One region of the Pseudoalteromonas sp. SR43-3 genome, then DNA from elsewhere that is predicted to be linked to it. Evidence: riboswitches for the same ligand, from Rfam matches in the RefSeq annotation. Region 1 holds a riboswitch; the other holds the start of a gene.
What was found. A riboswitch is a leader RNA that binds a small molecule or an ion and turns the genes downstream of it on or off. The one in region 1 is predicted to bind lysine.
Positions count from the first base shown of each region.

Region 2: linked by a shared signal. The riboswitch ahead of lysC (lysine-sensitive aspartokinase 3) and the one ahead of dapA (4-hydroxy-tetrahydrodipicolinate synthase) in region 1 are both predicted to bind lysine.

Region 1 covers NZ_JACJEC010000008.1:52,460-64,393, reverse strand. Annotated here, with positions in the region: gene H5088_RS11585 (thioesterase family protein) at 1-325, opposite strand, end outside; gene H5088_RS11580 (2OG-Fe(II) oxygenase) at 359-1,063, shown strand; gene H5088_RS11575 (cysteine desulfurase-like protein) at 1,084-2,319, opposite strand; gene H5088_RS11570 (2OG-Fe dioxygenase family protein) at 2,331-2,963, opposite strand; gene acnB (bifunctional aconitate hydratase 2/2-methylisocitrate dehydratase) at 3,164-5,761, opposite strand; gene H5088_RS11560 (OmpA family protein) at 6,054-7,109, opposite strand; gene H5088_RS11555 (YdiU family protein) at 7,500-8,909, opposite strand; gene H5088_RS11550 (DNA-3-methyladenine glycosylase I) at 8,921-9,616, opposite strand; lysine riboswitch at 9,809-10,009, shown strand; gene dapA (4-hydroxy-tetrahydrodipicolinate synthase) at 10,139-11,023, shown strand; gene H5088_RS11540 (2,3,4,5-tetrahydropyridine-2,6-dicarboxylate N-succinyltransferase) at 11,039-11,779, shown strand; gene H5088_RS11535 (PLP-dependent decarboxylase) at 11,779-11,934, shown strand, end outside.
Region 2 covers NZ_JACJEC010000021.1:19,779-31,712, reverse strand. Annotated here, with positions in the region: gene H5088_RS17430 (NAD(P)-dependent oxidoreductase) at 1-537, opposite strand, end outside; gene H5088_RS17425 (glutathione peroxidase) at 659-1,219, shown strand; gene H5088_RS17420 (2-hydroxyacid dehydrogenase) at 1,308-2,288, shown strand; gene H5088_RS17415 (sodium-dependent transporter) at 2,384-3,706, opposite strand; gene H5088_RS17410 (4'-phosphopantetheinyl transferase superfamily protein) at 3,848-4,606, shown strand; gene lysC (lysine-sensitive aspartokinase 3) at 4,653-6,044, opposite strand; lysine riboswitch at 6,120-6,292, opposite strand; gene nhaD (sodium:proton antiporter NhaD) at 6,394-7,641, opposite strand; gene H5088_RS17395 (hypothetical protein) at 7,864-9,135, shown strand; gene H5088_RS17390 (condensin complex protein MksE) at 9,139-9,687, shown strand; gene H5088_RS17385 (ATPase) at 9,684-11,934, shown strand, end outside.

The DNA of each region.
Region 1 (11,934 bases):
TAAAATCGTACCTCACCATCACAGCTTTTCCTATTGCGCAGCATTTATCGTGTTGCCATGCTTCTTGCCTAAGTGTAAAAGAGCTAGTGCCTATATGCTCTACAGAGGTTTTTACGGTCACTTCGTGGCCATAAAATAATTCGCCCACAAACGACACTTCAACTTTGGCGATAATCAATTTCCAATCATGTGGATTTAAGTCCGGTGTAAAAAACTTAAAAATAGGTCCACGCGCGACTTCAAACCATACAGGGAGTACGGTATTGTTGATGTGTCCGAGTGCATCTGTTTCGCTAAAGCGCGGCATCACTTTTTCAATAAACATAAAAATCCAATAATAATTATATAAAGGTAAACCATGACGGACTTTATACGCGTTATTAATAACGCATTAAGCGATGAGTTTTGCGATGAATTTATTTCCACATTCGCGCAAAGCCCGCATGTAAGACAAGGGGTAACATCGGGCGGTGTCGACTTAAAGAAAAAAGACAGCCACGACCTACACTTAAATAATCACCCCGAATATGCACAACAATTAAAACATATACAACAAACGACTGCACAGCATGTTTTTAAGTATGTTGAAGAGCATATTTTTATGATGATTGGGGCATTTGGCTTAAAGGTTTATCATCCAAAAACAGGCGAAGTAGTCGATTTAACCCAAGAGAATTTTGAAGAAGTGGGTAAACCGCAATTACCCGTTTTAGTTCAGCAAATTTTTAGACTCGGTAACATTCAAGCGCAAAAATACGAAGTAAACAAAGGTGGCTACCCTTACTGGCACAGTGAAGTTTATCCGCAGCTACAGCACAATGAAGCTTTGCATCGCGTGTTGTTATTTATGTTTTACTTAAACGATGTAGAAGAAGGTGGTGAAACAGAGTTTTATTATCAAAACCGTAAAATCGCCCCTCAAAAAGGCACTATGGTAATAGCACCTGGCTACTTTACACATACTCATAGAGGCAATAAGCCAGTATCAAACGATAAGTATGTTTTAACCTCGTGGGTATTGTTTAACCGTGCAGAACAAATATATGGTGCGCCTAAGAGTTAGCGCACCAAAATCAGTATTATTTAACCGAGCAGTTCATCAAATAAATTAAACAACTGATCTAGCTCTTCAATGGTGTTGTAGTGCATACAACCAATGCGCACTACGCCGCCTTTATCAAGCACATCTAATTGCTTGCACAACCCTTGCGCGTAAAAATTACCATCCCACACACAAATATGCTGCTTACCTAGAAATTCTGAAACGGCGCGTGGCTCAAGCCCTTCAAAAATTAAAGCAAAAGTAGGTGTACGCTCATTAAGGCGATCAAAATCATCAATACCAAATAACTTAATACGTGGATAATTAACTAAGCGCGTTAAAAAGTGTTCGCTAAGCGCCATTTCGTGCTGCTTAGTTTTAGCAAAAGCAACGCTTAACTTTTCGCGGCGTGAATGGCTATCGTCAAGTTCGCTAATCGCCGCAATGTAATCAACAGCTGCGATAAAACCAGCCATTGCTTCAAAGCTTTGCGTGCCGGTTTCCCAGCGACCTGGTGCTACGTCTTTAGCTGGCTCAACCTTGTAAGGCGTAAACCCGTCTAAATGTTCTTTTTTACCGTAAACCATACCTAAATGCGGGCCAAAAAACTTATACGCAGAGCACGCTAAGAAGTCGCAATCAAGTGCTTGCACGTCAACAAGTTCGTGCGGTGCATAATGTACGGCATCAACATAAACAAGTGCACCTACAGCGTGAGCAAGCTCAACAATACGTTTAATATTATTAATTGAACCTGTGGTATTTGAAGCGTAAGTGACCGCTACAAGCTTAGTGTTGCTGTTTAATAAGCTTTCAAATTGCGCCATATCTAAGCTGCAATCAGCTTCGTTAATTAAAGCCGTATTAACTTTAACGTCTTTATCTTCTGCAGCTTGTTGCCACGACGATACATTCGAGAAGTGATCGGCATTGGTTACAACTATTTCATCGCCAGCCTGCCAGTCGCGTGAAATTGCACGGCTAAAACTAAACGTAAGGCTGGTCATGTTTGGACCAAACACAATTTGTTGTGAGCTAGGTGCATTAAGTAAGTCAGCGGCGGCTTGGCGCGCATTCGCCATCAACTCAACCGTTTTATCACTTGAAAAAAACGCGCCACCTAAGTTCGAATTATAATGACCTAAATAAGCTGTCATCGCAGTAAACACCGATGTTGGTACCTGCGAGCCACCTGGTCCGTCTAAAAATATTGGCGATTTACCATCAACGTTCTGCATTAATGCTGGAAACTGCTCACGTAATTGCGTTATGTTCATGCCTAACTTCCTTAAGACGTTAATACAAAACAATCCAGGTAACCTGGTTTGCTAGCATCAATTTTGTTCATAGGTGTTGCGTTATGCCACACTTGACGGTCGTTTATTAATGCAAACATGCCGTCTTTTATTTCCATTTTAAAACAAGGCTCAGCTTGCTTGTTTTCGTATACAAGCAGTTCGCCACCTTCTAAGTTCTCGTGAGAAACACCGCATATACATACATGGTCAAAACCATCTTGATGCACGCCTTCTGGCGCTGCAGGTGTATCGCTATCGATGGCAAGCATACGGAACTGATGAATTTCAATATCACGCTGCTCATCAATACCGGTAAGTTGGCGAAACTCATTTACAATGCTTTTCATGCCCTCTGACTCAAGTAAACTTTGCTCTAAATTTTCGTAAGTACGCTCTACATTACCTTGAAAAGTATTAATTGAATCATCTTGAACAAATGCTTTGGCTTGCTGTAGCTTTATTTCACCATTTTGCATTTTTACTACTGAATAACGACGTTTACGAAAGGCACCATCTGCATAAAGGTTTGCAGGAAGGTTATCAAAAGAAGGTTTAACCAAATCAATATTTGCTTGGTTAACAAAACGTAGTTGCAATAAATTCTGGTTGTTTAATGCTGTCATAAAATCTCGCCTAAAATAATGAGAATATTGATAAGGATTTTAATGCATTTTGATAGGAATTTTTGCGCGATTAATTACTTTAAAAGCAATTTAAGACTAGAGTTAATACAATAATATAAAAAAAATAGCATGAACTATCTAATATTTGTTTTAGCCAATAAAAAACCCGCCGAAGCGGGTTTTTAAACAAACTCTAAAAGTTATACAGCTTGTTGAATAATCACGTTGTCTGCTTTTTTAGTGTAAGCAGGCATACGGTGGAAGTTTAAGTAACGGTAAGTATCTGCAGCCGTTGCATTAATCTTCGCTGCGTATTCTTGGTACTCAGCTGGAGTAGGTAGTTTACCTAAAATAGCCGCTACTGCAGCAAGTTCTGCTGAAGCTAAGAATACGTTCGCGCCATTACCTAAACGGTTAGGGAAGTTACGTGTAGAGGTAGACACAACCGTTGCTTTGTCTGCAACGCGTGCTTGGTTACCCATACATAGTGAACAACCTGGAGTTTCGATACGTGCACCTACACGACCAAAGATACCGTAGTAACCTTCGTCTGTAAGCTGATCTTTATCCATCTTAGTTGGCGGGGCAACCCAAAGCTGAGTTGGGATACGACCTTTAAAGCCATCTAGTAACTTACCTGCTGCGCGGAAGTGACCGATGTTAGTCATACAAGAACCGATGAATACTTCGTCGATTTTCTCGCCAGTAACATCAGATAATAAACGTGCATCATCTGGATCATTTGGAGCACAAAGGATTGGCTCTTTAATGTCTGCTAAATCGATTTCAAGTACATGTTTGTACTCTGCATCAGCGTCAGCTTCCATTAGTTCTGGGTTAGCTAACCAATCTTGCATTGCAGTAATACGACGCTCAATAGTACGTACATCGCCGTAACCTTCAGAGATCATCCATTTAAGCATAACAATGTTTGATTCTAGGTATTCTGCGATAGACTCTTTAGAAAGTTTAACCGCACAACCTGCTGCAGAACGCTCTGCAGATGCATCTGATAGTTCGAACGCTTGCTCAACAGTTAGGTGTTCAACGCCTTCAATTTCTAGTACACGACCAGAGAATTCGTTAATTTTACCTTTTTTCTCAACTGTTAATAAACCTTCTTTAATACCGAAGTAAGGGATTGCATGTACAAGGTCACGTAAAGTGATACCTGGTTGCATTTCACCTTTAAAGCGAACCAAAATTGACTCAGGCATATCAAGAGGCATAACACCTGTAGCTGCTGCGAATGCTACTGCACCCGAACCTGCTGGGAATGAAATACCTAATGGGAAACGTGTATGTGAATCACCACCAGTACCTACAGTATCTGGTAATAACATACGGTTTAACCATGAGTGAATTACACCATCACCTGGGCGAAGTGACACACCGCCACGGTTCATGATGAAATCAGGAAGCGTATGGTGAGTGTTTACATCGATTGGTTTAGGGTAAGCCGACGTATGACAGAAAGACTGCATTGTTAAATCTGCAGAAAAACCTAAACATGCTAAGTCTTTAAGTTCGTCACGTGTCATAGGACCTGTTGTATCTTGCGAGCCAACAGTTGTCATTTTAGGTTCACAGTATTGGCCTGGGCGAATACCTGGAACGTTACACGCTTTACCAACCATTTTTTGCGCTAGCGTGAAGCCTTTTTCAGAAACTTCTGTCACTGTTGGTACTTTAAATACATCAGTTGGACCTAGGCCAAGTGATGTACGTGCTTTATCAGTTAAACCACGACCAATGATAAGTGGTATACGACCACCAGCACGAACTTCATCTAAAATTACATCAGATTTAAGTTCAAAAGTTGAGATTACTTTGTCAGTACCGTGGCTCTTAACAACACCTTCGTACGGGTAAATATCGATTTGCTCACCCATGTTAAGCTCATCAACATTTAATTCGATTGGTAATGCACCTGAATCTTCCATTGTATTAAAGAAGATTGGAGCAATTTTATTACCTAGACATACACCGCCAACACGCTTGTTTGGTACGAATGGGATATCATCGCCCATGAACCAAAGTACAGAGTTAGTTGCAGACTTACGAGAAGAACCAGTACCAACAACATCACCTACATATGCAAGTGGTAAGCCTTTAGTTTTTAATTCTTCAAGCTGAGAGATTGGACCTACTTCGCCTGGCTTGTCTGGTGTAATTCCATCACGTTCAATTTTTAGCATTGCTAAAGCATGAAGTGGGATATCTGGACGAGACCATGCATCTGGTGCTGGTGATAAGTCATCAGTATTTGTCTCGCCAGTTACTTTAAATACAGTAACTGAGATCTTTTCAGCAACAGCTGGCTTATTAGTAAACCATTCTGCATTTGCCCAAGACTCAATAATTTGCTTAGCGAATGTATTACCCGCTTTTGCTTTTTCTTCAACATCGTAGAACGCATCAAACATAAGTAATGTATTTGAAAGGCCTTTAACTACGATTGGTGCAAGTGTTTCGTCATCAAGTAGGTCAATCATTGGCGCGATATTGTAACCGCCCAGCATTGTACCTAATAATTCTGCCGCTTTTTCTTTAGAAACAAGTGGAGAATTAGCTTCACCTTTAGCTACAGCTGCTAAAAATCCCGCTTTAATATAAGCAGCATCATCAACACCAGCTGGTATACGCTGAATGAACAAATCTAAAATGAATTCTTCTTCACCTGCAGGTGGGTTTTTTATTAATTCAATAAGATCAGCAGTTTGCTGAGCATCTAATGGCGCTGGTACGATACCTAACGCGGCACGTTCTTCTACGTGTTTACGATATTCTTGTAGCACAATATTGCCCTCTTGGTGACGTGAAAGTATCCGGTAGCGCTTTGGGCGCAAATAAGTTACCCAATACTTATAGTATTCTAACGCGTAATTATAAAGCTTTTATGGATAGATGAAAATCCATCCAGTTGCGCAACTGATTATACCGATTATAAATACTATGAATAGTGGTTGTGGTAAAAACTATTTTCATGAATACTTATTAAGTAAGAATCATTACCATTAACTAATATTAATTTATTACAGGCATAAAAAAACCCAGCACTTGGCTGGGTTTTTATTACAAACTATTTAATTAACGTAAAACTTTAACGTTTTTGATAGTTTTGATATGCGCTTCTACACGACGGTTTTCTGCGTTTGCAGCTTTAGTGTTTGCATCATTTTTAAGACGCTCTTCACCTAAACCAACTGTAGTAATACGGTCTTCAGCAATACCATCAGCAACAAGTTGCTTAGCTACAGCATCAGCACGTTTTTTAGATAACCATTTGTTGTAAGTTGCTTTACCTACAGCAGAAGTGTGACCTTCTAATAATACTGTTGTATCTGGGTACTCTTTTAAGAATGCAGATACTTTTTCAATATCATCTAAATATTGAGTAGATACTGCTGAAGCATTGTTAGGGAAAGTCACTAATAAGCTTACTGTTACTTCTTTATCTTCATATAAAGTACAACCAGTACCATCTACAGCATCAGTCATAGGTGTGTTAGCACACTTATCATCTGTATCAGCAATATTATCGTTATCGCTGTCTGCAGGGGCTACAGCTACTTCAACAACTTCAGGAGCAGGTTTAACTTGCTCAACCGGTGCAGAGTTTTGGCCAAATAAGTAGTTAATACCAATTTTAGCGCCAACATCTGTATAACCACGGTCAAGGCCTTGGTATACAGCTGTTTCAGCATTTACAAATAAGCCATCTGTAATGAAATGCTGGTAACCAACACCTGCATTTAAGAATGTGTTGTCATCAACTACGTCAATTTCTTTAATACCGAAAAGACCATAGAAAGGACCGCCGTCTAAATGGTAAAGAGCATCAATACCGTAACGCTCGCCATCAATATTGTTACGGTTGCCAGCAACTTTATCAAAAGCATTAAAATCCATGTCTGCATATTCAAGACGTGCGCTCCAGTAATCACTGAAACGGTAACCAGCTTCAACACCCCAGCCAGTTGATTCGTTTACGTCAAGACCGGCTTGATCACGCATGTTTTTCCAAGATGCGTCATAGTAGTCACCAAATGCGCCAATGTAGAAACCTTCTTCTTTATCAGCAGCGAATGTAGATGCGCTAGTTGCAGCCAACGCGATTGCAATTGTAAGTGATTTTAATTTCATTGTTTTCTTCCCATTTGAACAATTTTAAATTGTAGCTAATCGATACTAGCTCAATCAGTTTTATATAGACTAACTGAGCCTTTGTTAATCAATACTTAACGAAAAATAAAGTTTATTACTTTTTTCTATGCCTTGTCGCAACACACATCCACTTACTATAGGCGAAATTAAAACTTTATTGAAAAATAAATATAGTAGTTTTTTGTAAATTAGTACTTAGCAAGGAATGTAAGAGCAATTAAATTAAATGCACTTATAAATGCAAAGAAATATTGCTTGGTTTTAATTGTGCGCATAATACCACCAGAATTAGCATTCCCCTAGGTATATGCGCATGTTTGATTAAAAAATGACTCTTTTTAATCATGTGGTTATATTTAAAGTTAAGTATTAAGTACCACAAAAAGTCTGGTAGTCATTATCATTCGTCGGTGGAGAGCAAAACTCTGATAACTCTTCACTGTTAGAATATGGATTGCCGGCTATTTTTATAAAGCGATGTAGCAACTCACTAGACCCTGTAGCGTTATATTGTGCAATTATTTCTTCGATCACATGATTACGCGGTATTACACGAGGATTTGCAGCTCTCATTACTTCATAACTATTATCGTCAGTTAAACTTACCCACTTAGCTCTCCATTCAATTAGCGACTCAGGTACGCTTTTTTCTCCTTTTAAGGATTCAGTAAGCGCATCAAAGGTATTGGTGTAGTCGAGCTGATTATCTTTTAATAGCGTTAACAACTCTGCTATTAACTCGCCGCTACTATCGCTAGATTCATTTAAACCCAGTTTTTGTGCCCACATAGCCGTAAACTCAGTATTAAACTGCTCAGCAAAAATATTAATAAATGGCGTCATTAATAAAACTGCTTGCTCGTCATCATCGCTAATAAGCGGTATTAAACTCTCAGCTAAGCGTGCGCAGTTCCAGTTAGCTATATTAGGTTGATTACCGAATGCATAGCGGCCTTGTTTGTCTATAGAGCTAAATACGGTATCAAAATCAAAGCTATTCATCATGGCACACGGGCCGTAATCAATAGTCTCTCCGCTAACTAGCGTATTATCTGTATTCATTACTCCGTGAATAAAGCCAACACGCATCCAGCTCACAACTAGCTTAACTTGGTTTTTAATCACAGCGCCTAAAAATGCTAAATATCGCTGCGAACCTGTATCGGTTATTTCTGGGTAGTGTCGCTCTATAGCTAAATCGGCTAAATTTTTAAGCCCTTCAACATCGCCTTGCGTCGCTAAATATTGAAACGAGCCAACACGAATATGACTAGTTGCTAAACGAGTAACTATTGCGCCTGCTTGTGGTGGGTTACGATAAACCGTTTCACCGCTGCCAACGACCGCTAAACATCGGGTAGTTTTAATGCCTAGTGCATGCATTGCTTCGCTCATTACGTATTCACGAATAGCGGGCCCAAGTGCACAACGGCCATCACCCCCTCTTGAATAAGGAGTAGCGCCAGAGCCCTTTAATTGAATATCCCATAACTGGTTTTCATTGTCAGTAATAGCCCCTAATAAGTGGGCTCGTCCGTCACCTAAACGTGGTGAAAAATGTCCAAATTGGTGCCCAGAGTAACCAAGTGCTACTGCAGGAATCGCCTGCTTTTCATTACCGCTAAAAGTATGAGCACGTAAATCATCAGCGACATTAATATTAAACTGTTTTGCTAAGCTCTCGTTCCACAGCAATAACTGAGGGGAGGCAACACTTGCAGGAAAATCTTCAATTGCGAAGTTTTCCGCAATATCTGTGTATCTTGGCACTAATTTCATGGTAATTCCTATTATTGCTGACTTATACCCACGCGGTTGTCACCTACACCATAGGCCACAATTAAGCTTAACTCTTGCATACTTAAGCCACCTTGCTCTTGCATTTCGTTAAAAAAAGCTTGGGCTGCATTTAGTGACTTTTTAGTTTGTAAGCCGCCGTCTATAATTTTATGGGCACGCAAATAATTCTCTACATCGCGTGATAGTAAAAAAGTATCTTTACCAAGTGCTCGTAGCGCATAAGGCCCTGTATTTCCGCCTAAACGCGAACCATGCTTTTTTAAATACGCCCATAAACCAATAATATCGTCTGTTGGCCAATTAGCGATAAACTGACTAAAACTGCCATGTTCTTGTGCTATTTCGTGGATCATGTAAGCATTTTCGGTAATTGTTTTTACTTTTTTATAGTTACGAACAATTCGCTCATCCGTTGCTTTTTGTTCCAGCATATCGGGTGGCATCATTAATAATTTATCAACACTAAAATCCCAAAAAACCTCTCTAAAGCCCGGCCACTTATTATTAATTACTGACCAATAAAAGCCGCTTTGAAATACTTTTCGAGTAAATTCTTCAAGCCAATCGTCGTCACTTAACGTGCTTAGTTGTTTTTTAGATAGCGGTTTTGCAAGTAATAACTTAAGCATCTTTTCAGAGCCTTTTCGCTCTACCGCTCGCTTATAAATATCGCTAAATTTTTCCATACTAATTAAATACCTCACTACTTATATTGCTAGTGTACGAGAAAAGCACCCAATACGTAACCACTCCCATTATGGATGAATGAATATGTATTTAGTAGCTTGACACCTAGACGGCTAAAATGCTTTAATCGCCGTAATTACCCTATTTAAATTGCAGCGGTTTGTAAGTTTTTACTCTACAAACAGGTGCAAAGGGCTAGAAGAGGTGCGTTATTCAGGTAGTGTATGTTAGGAGCGCAAACTCCAGTGAGCATACGTGAGGGGAATTAACGCCGAGAAGTAATCACTTTTGCGAAGTGTTTATTTCGGGCGACTAGGTTGAACCCTAGCGACTGTCACCAATAGCTGTTTATAACAAGCAGCTTATTAGTTTGGTGGAGAGCTTCTGGTCTTAAATATTAAGGCCGTGCGCCCTATTATTTTAAGCCCATTCGCTCTTCGAATTATTAGTTCGAACGACGTTAATGCGGCTCCTTCCATAAAGCTTTTTAACTCTTCGAATAACTTATAAGTTCGTGAGAGATGATCAACAACTTCAATTTAAACGACTACTCATTGTGGACCGCGCTCGTAACGCCATTTGATCAACACGGCGATGTTGACTACAACACGTTAACTAAGTTGGTTAGCGATCAAGAAGCGGCACATAACGGTATTTTGCTACTTGGCAGTACGGGCGAAGGTTTAGCACTAACGCTAAAAGAGCAACAAGCCATTGTTGAGCACGTATGCCAGCTAAAACCAACAGTACCACTCATGGTAGCTGTGGGCGGTAGTAACTTAAAGCAACAAATTGAGTGGGTTAACTACTGTAATACACTCCCAATTCATAGCTTTTTACTTGGCTCACCGCTTTATGCAAAGCCTGGCGCTATAGGTCAAACTCATTGGTTTGAAAGCCTACTAAATGCAAGCGCTCATCCATGTATGCTTTATAACGTACCCGGTCGAAGCGCTGTTAGCATCCCAGCGGCAACAATTCAAAACTTACAAAACAATAAAAATTTATGGGCGTTAAAAGAAGCGAGCGGCAGTATTGCTCAGTTTGAAGCTTACCGCCAAGCGGCGCCTAATTTAGCTATTTTTAGTGGCGACGATGCGCTAATGCCTTATTTTGCTCAAGCTGGCGCAAAAGGTTTGGTGTCGGTAGCTGCAAACGCATGGCCTGAACAAACTCACGAGTTTGTTAAGCGCAGTTTAAGTGGTCAACACCCTAATTTATTTGCCCAGTGGTCAAGCGCTATTAATAGCCTATTTGCTGTCGCAAACCCTATTCCCGTAAAGGTACTGATGCATTTGCAAGGCCGCTTAAGCAGCCCGCAACTTCGTCCACCTTTAACACATCTTGAGTTAACTCAAACCGATTGCATTACAACTGCAAACAACACCATTTTATCTTGGCATTAAATACAGGTTTTTATAATGAGCTGGTTAGAACTATTAAATAATTTAGAATCGGGCGCAGTACGCGCTGCATCACAAAACGAAAGCGGCCAATGGCAAGCTAACGTAGAAGTAAAGCAAGGCATTTTAGAAGCCTTTAAAAATGGCACTAATACTGAATTTGCAGGCGGCTTTGTTGATAAACATAACCTAGCTCCGCAAGAATTTAGTACTGATGATGGCGTCCGTATGGTACCAGGTGGCTCAAGTGTTCGCCGTGGTGCTTATGTTGCTAAAGGCACGATTATTATGCCACCAGCGTATGTAAACATTGGCGCATATATCGACGAAGGCACAATGGTAGATAGCCACGCATTGGTGGGTTCTTGTGCACAAGTAGGTAAAAACGTACATTTAAGTGCTGCAGTTCAGCTTGGTGGTGTACTTGAGCCAATTGGTGCAAGCCCAGTAGTGGTTGAAGATGACGCATTTATTGGTGCAGGCTGTATTATTGTTGAAGGCGTAGTCATTAAAAAAGGCGCAGTACTTGCCCCTGGCGTGCGTTTATCAGCAACTATTCCAGTATACGACTGCGTAAACGAGCGCCAACTAGATAAAGGCGAGCCAATCCCAGAGTACGCGATTGTAATACCGGGCTCTCGCCCTGCATCAAACGAATGGGCGCGCGAGCAAGGCCTAAGCATGTCGTGTGCGTTAATAGTTAAATACCGCGACGAGAAAAGCGATGCATCGTTATTGCTTGAAGAGGTTTTACGATAATGAGCTTTTTGAGCACGCCTATCAAAACCGCTGTAAATACGATTACACAACAACTTGATACACCTTTTTTTGTTTACGACCTAGATCAACTAAACACGCATCTTGCGCGTTTAGTTGCGCAAACCGATGTAAAACTGTGGTACGCGGTAAAAGCA
Region 2 (11,934 bases), on a different contig from region 1:
ACAAATTTGATTAACCATTTTACAAAGTTGTCCCGAGCCAACGCCGCCTAGTAATTGGCTAAAACGACTAAACGCCGCCATAACTGGCTGCACTTTAGCAAATACAGCTTCACTACCACCCGCCATAACCGTTAATACGCCGTTTTCGGCGCCAGCTTGTCCGCCCGATACAGGCGCATCTATAAAGTCGATATTTTGCTGAGCCGCTTTTGCAGCCACTTCGCGGGCTACTTCGGCAGAGGTTGTGGTGTGATCAACCAAAACAGTGTGCGGCAACATGCCGGCTAACACGCCATCTTCGCCATACACAACTGAGCGTAAATCGTCATCGTTACCAACACACATAAATACGATGTCGGCATTGTTGGCAGCTTCGCGCGGGGTTGGTACAAAGCTTCCTGAATGTTCTGCAGTCCACGTTTGAGCTTTAGCTTGAGTGCGGTTATAAACGCATACGCTGTGCCCTGCTTTTGCTAAATGCCCCGCCATTGGGTAACCCATTACGCCTAAACCTATAAATGCGACTTTCATTGACATAAAAATGACCTATTTAACTGATAACTTAGAAACTAGACCTCGATTATGTCAACCGGTCGATAAAAAAGCGAATGAAAGTCTTTATAAAATTTCCTTAACGGGAAAGGTAAGTAGGTAACCTATGGACAGTATTTATCAATTTAATGCACCACTTTATAACAGCGAAAATTTTCCTCTTAGCCAGTTACAGGGCAAAACCGTCCTTATTGTTAATACAGCGAGTAAGTGTAATTTTTCGGTGCAATTAAACGCACTCGAAAAGCTCTACCAGCAATACAAAAGCAATGGTTTTACTGTGCTAGCGTTTCCGTGTAACCAGTTTGGCCAAAATGAGCCGCTCGATAATTTAGCCATAAAAGACTTTTACCAAGATCAATTTAATATCTCGTTTGAGGTATTTGGCAAGGTAATGGTAAATGGGCCAGAAACACACCCGTTGTTTAATTATTTAAAATCGCATACGCGGGGTATTTCGCAAAACCGCGCAATTAAATGGAATTTCACTAAGTTTTTAATTAATTCACAAGGGCAACTTGTTGCACGTTATGCACCGCGTACTAAGCCCGAAACACTTAAACAAGTAATAGAAAGCAACTTACTGCAAGCTGCAAAGTTAAGCGCTGCAAGAGGTGGTAAAAAGGTAGCATCAAAAATACCTTTGTTTACGCCAGCTAAGGCTTAATTTAAATCAATAAAATGCGTGTTACTAAAGCACAGGTTTATAAAGTAGTTTATTGTATTGATACTTATTAAGCGTCGAGGCTATCACCATGAACATTGCTTTTTTTAGTACTCAAAAGTACGAACTGCCTTTTTTTGAACAAAGTACACGCGATCATCGTGATATAAAAATAGCGTATTTTGAGCAAGCCCTGAGCGAACAAACGGCTATTTTAGCAAATGGGTTTGATGCCATATGCGTATTTGTAAACGACACCGTAAACGCCGCTGTTATTGAACAACTGGCAAGCCAAGGCATAAATACTATTTTGCTGCGTTGTGCAGGATTTAATAACGTTGATTTACCTGCTGCAAAAGCACATAAAATTAAAGTATTACGCGTACCGGCTTACAGCCCAGAAGCCGTAGCTGAGCACTGTATAGCGCTTATGCTAACACTTAGCCGCAAAACGCATAAAGCGTATAACCGCGTACGCGAAGACAATTTTGATTTAAACGGATTGCTTGGTTTTAACTTGCACAATAAAACCGTGGGTATTGTAGGTTGCGGTAAAATTGGCCTTGCGCTGTGTAACATTTTAAATGGCTTTGGCGCTAAAGTATTAGTGTGCGACCCATACGCGCAACCTGGCAATTATACAATTACCGATATAGACACCTTACTTAGCCAAAGCGATGTAATTTCTTTGCATTGCCCATTAACGGAACAAACTCATCATTTAATAGATGATGAGGCATTTAGTAAAATGAAAACTGGCGTTATGCTTATTAACACCTCTCGCGGGGCACTGCTTAACAGCAAAGCGTGCATTAATGCACTTAAAACTAAAAAATTAGGGTATTTAGGGCTCGACGTTTACGAGCAAGAGTCGGAGCTATTTTTTAAAAACCACAGTGACGAAATAAACCAAGACGATATATTTTCGCGCTTAGTGAGCTTTAAAAATGTATTAGTAACGGGGCATCAGGGCTTTTTTACACAAGAAGCACTCACCGAAATAGCAAACACAACCCTGCTTAGCGCGTTTGAAGTAAGTGAAGGTAGGCCTCTGACTAATGAGGTTTTATAAAGTTCTTGGCTATACCTAAATAACAGGCACAAAAAAAGCGAAGTGCGTTTTAAACTCACTTCGCTTTATTAATTTATTTTAGGGCTTAGATAAAATTAACCAAAGGCAACGTTTGCAAATACCAAGGTCATTAATATTGGGCAAACAAAACGAATATACTGAGCAAACCAGTAATGTACGCCTGTTGTTGCTTGGTGTAATTTATTACCACGCTGCCACATCCAACCTACCGTAATAAAGTAAAACAAGCCCATAAGCGGCAATTGATATTGAGTAAATAGCATAATAACTAAGCCAAATAACCAATCAAAATTTAGTATAATTGCGCTTGCACACACAAGTACAACGGCGCTAACGGCCCATGTTGCTTTGGTGCGACTAACGTTGTGGTTTTCGACTAAAAACGCTACCGGAATTTCAGTCGTCGATATAGTTGACGTAACCGATGCGATAGACATTAATACAAAAAACAATAAACCAACTAATAAGCCAATTTCGCCCATGGTGCTAAATAGCTCAGGTAAAATAGCAAAAATTAGCTGCCCTTCACCAATCAGTTTACCACCACTAAATACTTCAACACCGTTGTGCTGCGCCACATAAATAGCAGGAATAATGAGTAATCCCGCTAAAAAAGCAACGCCAGTATCAAGTAGTGCAACACCGGCGGTGAGCTTTGGTAAATTAGCATCTGGCTGTAAATACGAGCCGTAAATCATCATACAGCCCACACCTAGTGAGAGCGAAAAGAACGCTTGCCCCATTGCGGCAATAATTAAATTAGGGTCGAGTATTTGGCTAAAATCAGGAATTAAATACGCGGCAAAGCCTTCGCTTGCGCCATCAAGTGTTGCAATGTAGGTAATTAAACCAACAAGCAATACGAGTAGCAGTGGCATTAAACGGCGCGACCAAGTTTCGATTCCCGATTTAACCCCTTTTAAAATAATACTGGCAGTTAAAATAAGCATAAGCGGCGTAAATACAAAATTACGCAGCACTGAGTCGCTATGTAAAAATTCGCTTGCGCCTGTGAAACCTAAAAAGGTGGTTATGGGTTCAATAGCGTACGAAAGCATCCACCCTGCCACTATTGAGTAAAAACTTAGCATAACAACTGCGCCCGCAAGGCCTATGTAACCGGCTGCTGCACCTACTTTACGGCTAGTGTTTTGCCATGCATCGCCCAATGCTTTTACCGGGTTAGCTTGTGCTTTGTGACCTAAATAAAGTTCGGTATACAGCGCAGGAAGCGCAAGTAAAAATATAACAATAAAATAAACCAGTAAAAAAGCACCGCCGCCATGGTTGGCCGCTTGCGTAGGAAAACCCCAAATATTACCCAAACCCACTGCTGCGCCAGCAGCGGCTAAAACAAAACCAAGTCGGCTTTGAAACCCATCACGCACTTGTGCCATACATCTACAAATCTGTTATTATTTTGATTATTGTGAATTAAACCATATTTCATGCCAGCTGAGTAATAAAATTGTACCCAGCCTTTATTAGTGGCGTTAACCGCTCAGAATATCAGCGACTTCTTTTGCTTTAAGGCTTTTATGACTGAACACTATTTTAAAAACACCTTGAGTATTACTTCAACTCAATTGGCAAATTTGTCTTTAGCGAGTAACAGTATTTTATTATTTAATGCTAAAACACTTGAGCTTAGAGACTTTAATTTGCCCGATTGCTTAAGCCCGTTTGAGTTAAGCATTATAAACCGCCGTAAAAGCCCACAAGCTAAGCAAGAGTATTTAGCGACGCGGTTATTGTTAAAACACCTTATTAAAGTAGCGCAGCCGCAACATGCGCACGTAGCCCTTAATAAAATGAGTACAGAATTTGACGAGGCAAGCTCAAAGCTGCAAATACACGTAAGTGATGATGTTATTAATACCTGTATTTCGCACTCGCATGGTTTAGTTGGGGTCGCGCTAAATTTTGATAAAAGTGAGTTTGGTTTTGATATTGAAAAAGTAAGCCTAAAGCGCCCGTTTGAAAAGCTTGCTAAGCATTTTTATCATAATGATGAAATTACACTTATCACCGAGCCTACTAATACCCAAGCCCAAGCAGATACGTTTTTTAGAATTTGGACATTAAAAGAGTCACTTGCTAAAGCCACCAGCCGCCCTATTGCAAAATTACTTAGCCCCAATGTGTTTGACGAATTACATAGTGCAAAGCTGAGTGCTTGCAGTAATCGCGTTACTGTAGCTGATAGCAGTGACAGTAATGTTTGTTTTGATGTGAGTGTGGTGCATAAAAAAAGCACCGACTGGCGATGCTTTTTATTAAATGACTTTATTAATTAATTTTGTTAAGTGATTTTACCAGGTAATTCTCCTGAATAACCGTTATTTACGCAGCAAAATCATTTTCTAATAAACGGCTATGAATAGACTGTACTACGTTATCTGACTCAGTTTGCTCTACTAAAAAGCACAGGTTGTACTTACTAGCACCGTGACAAATTAATCGAATGTTAAAGTCTTTTAGTACACTCATTAAGTTCATTTCGTGTTGGCGTAATTGAATCTCAGAGCCAATAAGTGCCACCAATGTTAGGTTGTTTTCTACCGAAACATGGCAAAACTCTGCAAGCTTATCTAGGCATTCTTGATCAAGCTCTGGGCGCGAGGCGTTTTGCGCGTTATCAAGCGTTATAGCCACACTGATTTCTGATGTAGTTACCAAATCTACTGATATATTGTATTCACTTAATAGTGTAAATACGCGTGCTAAAAAGCCGCTTGCTAGTAGCATTTCTGGGCTTTTAAGCGTAAGCAATATTTGGTTTTTACGTTGCGTTACTGCGCGTATACCTGGTTGCTGCGATTTTTCGCGCTCAATCCACGTACCGCCACGCTCTGGCTCGCGGCTAGAACCTACAAACACGTTAATGTGGCTACGGCTCGCTGGTAAAATAGTTGCTGGGTGTAATACTTTTGCGCCAAAGGTTGCCATTTCAGCGGCTTCGTCAAAACTTAAGCGTGCAATAGGCGTCGCTTTTGCGCACAAACGCGGGTCGGTGCTAAAAATGCCCACTACGTCGGTCCAAATATGCACACTTTTAGCGTTAATCGCTTCAGCTAGTAATGCAGCGCTATAGTCAGAACCACCACGTCCTAGCGTTGTGGTGTGACCGTATTCGTCACTACCAATAAATCCCTGAGTTACAATTACTTGAGCGTCTAATAACGGAATTAAATGCTCTTTAGCAGCTTGCGCTGTGGCTGCAACATTGGGCGTTGCTTTACCAAATTGGCTGTCGGTTTTAAGTACCTTGCGCACATCAAAGCGATCGGCGTTTAAACCTTGTAAACGCAGTACCTGAGCAAACAAATACGACGATAAACGCTCACCAAAGCTAAGTAGCTCGTCGTGTTGCTGATCGGTTGTTAGTGGCTCTTGAGCCAATGTTTGAAATGCTTTTAGGGTTTCGTTAAAGCCAACCGCTAAATCGGCATCTAGCGATAATTCATCTAAAATAGTTTGTTGAATAGCAAGCACGCCGTTTATGTGTTCTTGGCGCTCACTTGAAGTAATGCTTGATTTACACAGTGCAACTAAGTGATTAGTTACGCCGGCACTGGCGCTCACGGCAACAATACGTACGCTTTTATCTGCAACAATAATTTCGCTACAGCGACTCATCGCTTCAAAATTTGCAACACTTGTTCCGCCAAATTTGGCAACGATGTAATCTGATTTTGCGCCTGATACTGTTTGTGGCACTGATTGGGTAGTCATTTAGTCTCCTTTCGCGGTATCCAAACCGCAATAAAACAAGAAGAACTTGGCAAAGGAATGCTTGAAGATAAGTCCACTGCCAGAAGCTCTCCACCTATATTGGTGACAGTTTTGAGGATTCAGCCCCATAAACCGAAAAACAATGACGACGTACCATTATTTTCCTCGGCGAGTACTTCCCTCCTTAATGATCATCGGCTTTCGTCGCCTAACATTAAGTACCTAAGTATCGCACCTCTTCTGAATGCTTTATTAACCAGTGGCTAATAAAACAAAACCCCACTAAGTAGCGGGGCTTTGAAAGTTATCGTTTAGACGTCTAGCTGTCAAGCATTTAATAATTTATGAGTTAAATAAAACTGCCCATGTAATACGAGCCCGCATATCCAACCGTGTAACAAATTAATAAATGCAGCGATAAACGCAAGTAGCTCATAAAGGTAAGCGCTTTAACTTTACTCATGGCAATAATGCCCGCAGCCGAACCAATAATAAGCATTGAACCACCCACACCCGTTGCATACGTAAACGACAACCAATGTTGTTGGCTCATTACTATATTGGCTTTTAATAATGCAGCGGTAAGCGGTACGTTATCGACCCCAGCTGATAATATGCCCATTAAGTAGTTTGCGTATTCTGGTGCCATTACCGTGTATAGGTCGGTAAATTTACTCAACATACCAATTTCTTTAAGTGCGCCTACAAGTAAAAGTACACCTACAAAAAACAATAATGTGTCGTATTCTATATCGCGAACAAAATCGATTATGTCTTTGTTTATGTCTTTTTTGCGCATTAAAAATTGCGCCACTAAAAACATCACTGATAAGCCAAACAAAAAGGTTAATAAAGGCGGTACGCTGTAAATTACACTCAACGTAAGTGTGCTCACTACGGTAGATAAAAATATAACAGCAATGGTTATGTCGGTTTTTTCAATGCGGGTGTTACCTGCACTAGCAAACTCAACACGCCCTTTCATACCTATAGACAGTAACGCGGCAAGCAGCATAACGCTTGCAAGTGCTGGCGCTATAAGTAGTAATAAATGAGCAATGGTTACTTTGCCATCTAAAAATATCATTAGTGTGGTTACGTCACCTGTTATTAGCGATACCCCACCTGAGTTAACTCCAAACACAATAAGCGTGGCGTATTTAATGAGTTTTTTAGGTTCAAGCTTTAACGACATAACAACCGCAAGCGATATAAGCGTCGCTGTTACGTTATCTGAAATCGACGAAAACAAAAACGCAAAACCACCCACCAAAAACATGAGCTTTTTTTCGCTAATACTTTTTGGCATAACACGGTGCACAATATTTTCTATAAACCCCTTTGAATTTAAATACGCGACAAAGGTCATTGCAGCCATTAAAAATAGCCATAGCGAGGCAATTTCTAAAATATTTTCATTTAAAAGATGTTGAATCGTATCGGGGCTTTGCCCGTGTAGGGGGTATATAAAAAGAAGAATCCAGCAAAGCGTACCAAAAAACAGCGTGGTTTTAGCTTTATTTACATGGATTATATCTTCTATAACGATCAGTAAAAATGCAATCGCTATCAGGGTTAGAATAATAGAGGAAACCATGGTAGTTAAACAACCTTTGATATAGTTTTAAAGAACACACAAATAACATTCCATTTCATGTGCCTATTTTCGGCGCGAATTTTAGCACTGCCTCTATGCAAAAACTATTATTAAATGGTCTTAAAAACGAATACTATATACAGACAAGGTTAATTAAAAATACGTAATAATGAGTCTTCTAAAAGAACTCAATAATAAAATACTAGGATGTTGTAACCCCTTATGATCCCAGCTAAAAAGCTGCTAAACACCATAACCGAACATTGGGGTGTATTAGAGCTATTATTTAAACGTTTTAAAATGGCTGACTTTAGCCTAAAAGACGTACAAAACGCGATTAAGCAAAAGCAGCCTACGTGGTCAAACGAACGCATTTATAAAGAAACAAATCGTTTGTTAAACCAAGATATTTTAATTCCACTGGCTAAATCCTCTCAACTTGAAATAAATCGTGCTATTGCTGATTTTGCTACTTTTTTACTGCAAGAAGAGCATTTAGGTTTAGCGCAAGAAATTAGCGTATTAGTAGAGGACCTTGCTCGTTTAGGTAACCGCCTAGATAACGCTGGCGAAATAGAAGACTTTGACGACTTACGACGCTACAGCCGCATTATGGATGATCGGGTGCGTAAAATAATGAAGCTCTATACGCACAACGAAAACGCTATTTTAAATATTGTTGAACAAGCCAAATCAAATAATGCAGTGCAATCGCTGCAAAAGCGTTATAAAGCGGTAATAGAAGCCTTTGACGAATACATAGAGCCAATGCTTGAAATGGTTGATATTCGTGGTGAGTTTCATGCATGTTTTACCCTCATTGAAGAGCAAATAAGTAAGCAAATACTGCACATTGAGCGCTCAGGTAAAGCGTATAACGACAAACGTATGCTGGAGCAATTACGTACCCGTATACTCGAAATGCATTTAATGGGCCGAGAAAGCTTACGTAAAAGTGCCGATATGCTTATGCCACTGCGCGAGGAGCTACGTCGTAATAACTTAATTACTCGCCAAGCAGCCAAAGTACTTGGGCTGGTGCGTAAAAGTGGTGTAGACAATATGCTAAGTGCTGTGCAGCCAAATTTTGTAAGCGACGCGCAGCGATATTCGCTTGGTCAGCAACGCCATATTGTGGCTTACATAGCAAGCTTGGTTGAATTTGAACACGAAGAATACCAATTGCCTGACCAGCAAGACGTGCCTGCATTTGTTACGCCTAATATTCCTGACTACAACGATGTCAAAACCAGCTTTGCTAAGCGCTTTAATAAAAAACGCAAAAAGCCGCAGCCCTTGCTGCAATTTTTAGACGAAAGCTATCCAGATCTCGATGCCGACGAAATGCTATTTTTGTATCAAAAATTAGTCAGCGACAGCGATATTAAAATAATTCAAAGCGATGAAAAAGCCCGCGTAAAAATTGCCGGTCAGCACTTTTCTTTATATCCATTTAATTCAGAGCCTCAGCCAGATTCAAAGGCAGGTAAATAAACCATGACACACATAAACTTAGACGAGCTAACCCATCTACAAGCCATTAATAAAAAATTAGTAGCGGGTTATCACATTTGTGAGCAAGACAACGTAATGTGGCAAGAGCTTGACCAACACATAGAAGACTACACCGCCCTATTTACCGCCCTAGGTAACGATTTGAAACACGACAGCCGTGGCTTTTATTATTTTGGTAGCGACGAAAGTACGCCAAATATGGGTAAAATATCTCGCGCTATCGCGCTCACCATTTACATTTTAATTGAGCACTACGCCAATACGGGTAAAGACCCAATGCGCGCATTGTTTGACGACGTAAACGATTTAGAGCTTATGCAAACGCTGGTGCAAATTAACAAACATTTGTTTGATCAGCTTGAGATATTTTCGGGATCTGATTTGCGCAAAGACGTTTACCTGCGCATGGTGCGCTTAGGTTTAGCCCGTGAAGTAGAAGGCGGCTTTATGCTACAAGCGCCAATTCACCGCTACATAGATGCACTCATGGAAGTAAACGAAGAAACCTATATTACAGAGGACGAGGAATGAAAAATCTATACGGACTAAGCAAACTCGCCCTACTTAACACCGCAGGCTATGCAAAATGTGTGATCCCGCTTGATAAAAGCAGCTCTATTTGCGCGCCCAATAACACCGGTAAAAGCTCGGTTATTAACGCCCTGCAGTTTCCGCTTATTAACGATTTACGCTTAACAGAATGGGACGGACACGATTTAGATGAAACCCGTAAGTTTTATTTTTCATCCGATCAGTCGTACATTTTACTAGAAGCTAACTTGCCTCATGGCTCGGTAGTAATTGGAGTTGCAGGACTTGGTAAAATTGCCGGTTACGCGCATCAGTACTTTTGTTATCAAGGAAAGCTTGATTTAGAGCAGTACACGCAAGGTAAAACTATTATTAAATTTACCAAGCTGTTCAACCATTTAAAATCGCTTAACTACAACCCTATTGAGCTTAAAGCACAAGAGTTAAACGCGCTACTTACTGGCGGCGCAACGCCTTTTGATGGCGACATTAACCTAAAAATGATCCCGCTTAATAATGTGCAAGACTCCTCTATTTATAAAGAAATATTTAGACGTATTCTTAACTTACATAAATTAGGCGCAAGCGACGTAAAACGCTTTATGCTACGCGTGTTTGAACGCCATATGTCGAACTCTAAGGTCGACTTTTATGAAGTATGGCGTCGCTCATTTGATAAAGTAAATCGCTCAAAACGCGAATTAAAAGCCCTTGAGTCAATGCAAGAGCCAATAGCCGCGCTTGAATCAATGCTTGAAAACCAAACCGTGCTTAAAGGTAAATTAGCCGCATACGCGCCTAAAATTGACCAAGCACTGATTGATTTTGATACCTATCAAGAGTCGCAACTCTCTGAGCTTGCCATAGCCCTTGAAGATATAGAGCACGAAAAACACGAGTTTGAGCAAAAGCAAAGCCTATACGTACAGCAATCGCGTGATATAGAGCGCAGACAAACTCAAATTGAGCAGTGGTTTTTAGATTACGATGCGCTTAAAAGCGAGTTTGAACTAGTAAATAAAGCCACCCTTAAAACCAGCCTGACTCAGTTAAAGCAAGATTACGAGTCGCTTTCGCACTCTATAACCAGCGCACAAGGGCAAAGCCTACACACGCTTGACTACCGCATTAGCGAAACACAAAAACAAATTAAGAGCCTAAAGCTGCAACTTAAAAATCTTGAATTTAATTTGTTTACCCGCATGCGCGAAGACCTCTCGTTAAAAGAAGTAGAAGAAATATCGCGGATTTTAAACCCAGATATTCTCTCGTTTGCAACCACCACTAATGGCGATATAACCATTGATGATGAAGATGCGTTTGGGGAATTTTTATCGCTGTTAAGTGAAAACGTTAAAGGCGGCGTATTAACGCTACCAGGTGCGAGCATTAAACTTAAAAAGCTCTCGCCTGTGCAAATGCAAAGCGGCGAAAATAAAGAGCAATTAACCGCTCAGTTAAATGCACTTGAGCATTCACTTAAAGAGTTTAAGCAACAGCGCGATGTTGCTGCAAACGTTGCCGACAAGCAAAAAGAAAAAGACGCGTTATACGATGAGCTTATGAGTGCAGAGAGCGCGCTAAAACGCTTAGAGCAGTTTGATGTAATGCAGCTATCGGTTGAAGCGCAAGCCATGCTAAAAGAGCAGTTATTAGCTGAGCGCGAACAAGTTGACGACTACTTGCAAGATATTCAAAAAAATAGTGGCTCAATTGCCGATCGTCGCTCGTTAATTAAATCGAAACAAGAGCAAATTAATCGCCAAACTGAGCGCTTACGCCAAGTTAAGAGCGAGCGAATTGACCACACGCTTGATTTATACAGCGGTAAAGTAACCCCGTATATGATTGATATTACAGTCGACTTTGATAACTTAAGCGACCTTGTTCATCACTTTAATAAAGACTGCCAAGAGCTGCGTAATTTTGACATAAACGTACGCAACACCTATTTGCATGTATATAACGCGGGTATTACTAAATTCGACAACGAAAATGACGAATACACTAAATATCAAAAGCTAATAAGCGCCTTTCATAATATTGATAACGAACGCGATGCCGTTGAGCGCCAAGCGCGTGTTGCGCTTACCGAGGTTGCCGCAACGATTAAAGGCTTGCGAAAAGATTTAGACCGACTTCGCCGCGAAATGAATAGCTTTAATAAAGGCATAAGCCAGCACCGAATTTCAAACCTGCAAGCGTTTAAAATTAACGTAATACCTCGCAAAATGCTGGTTGATAGTA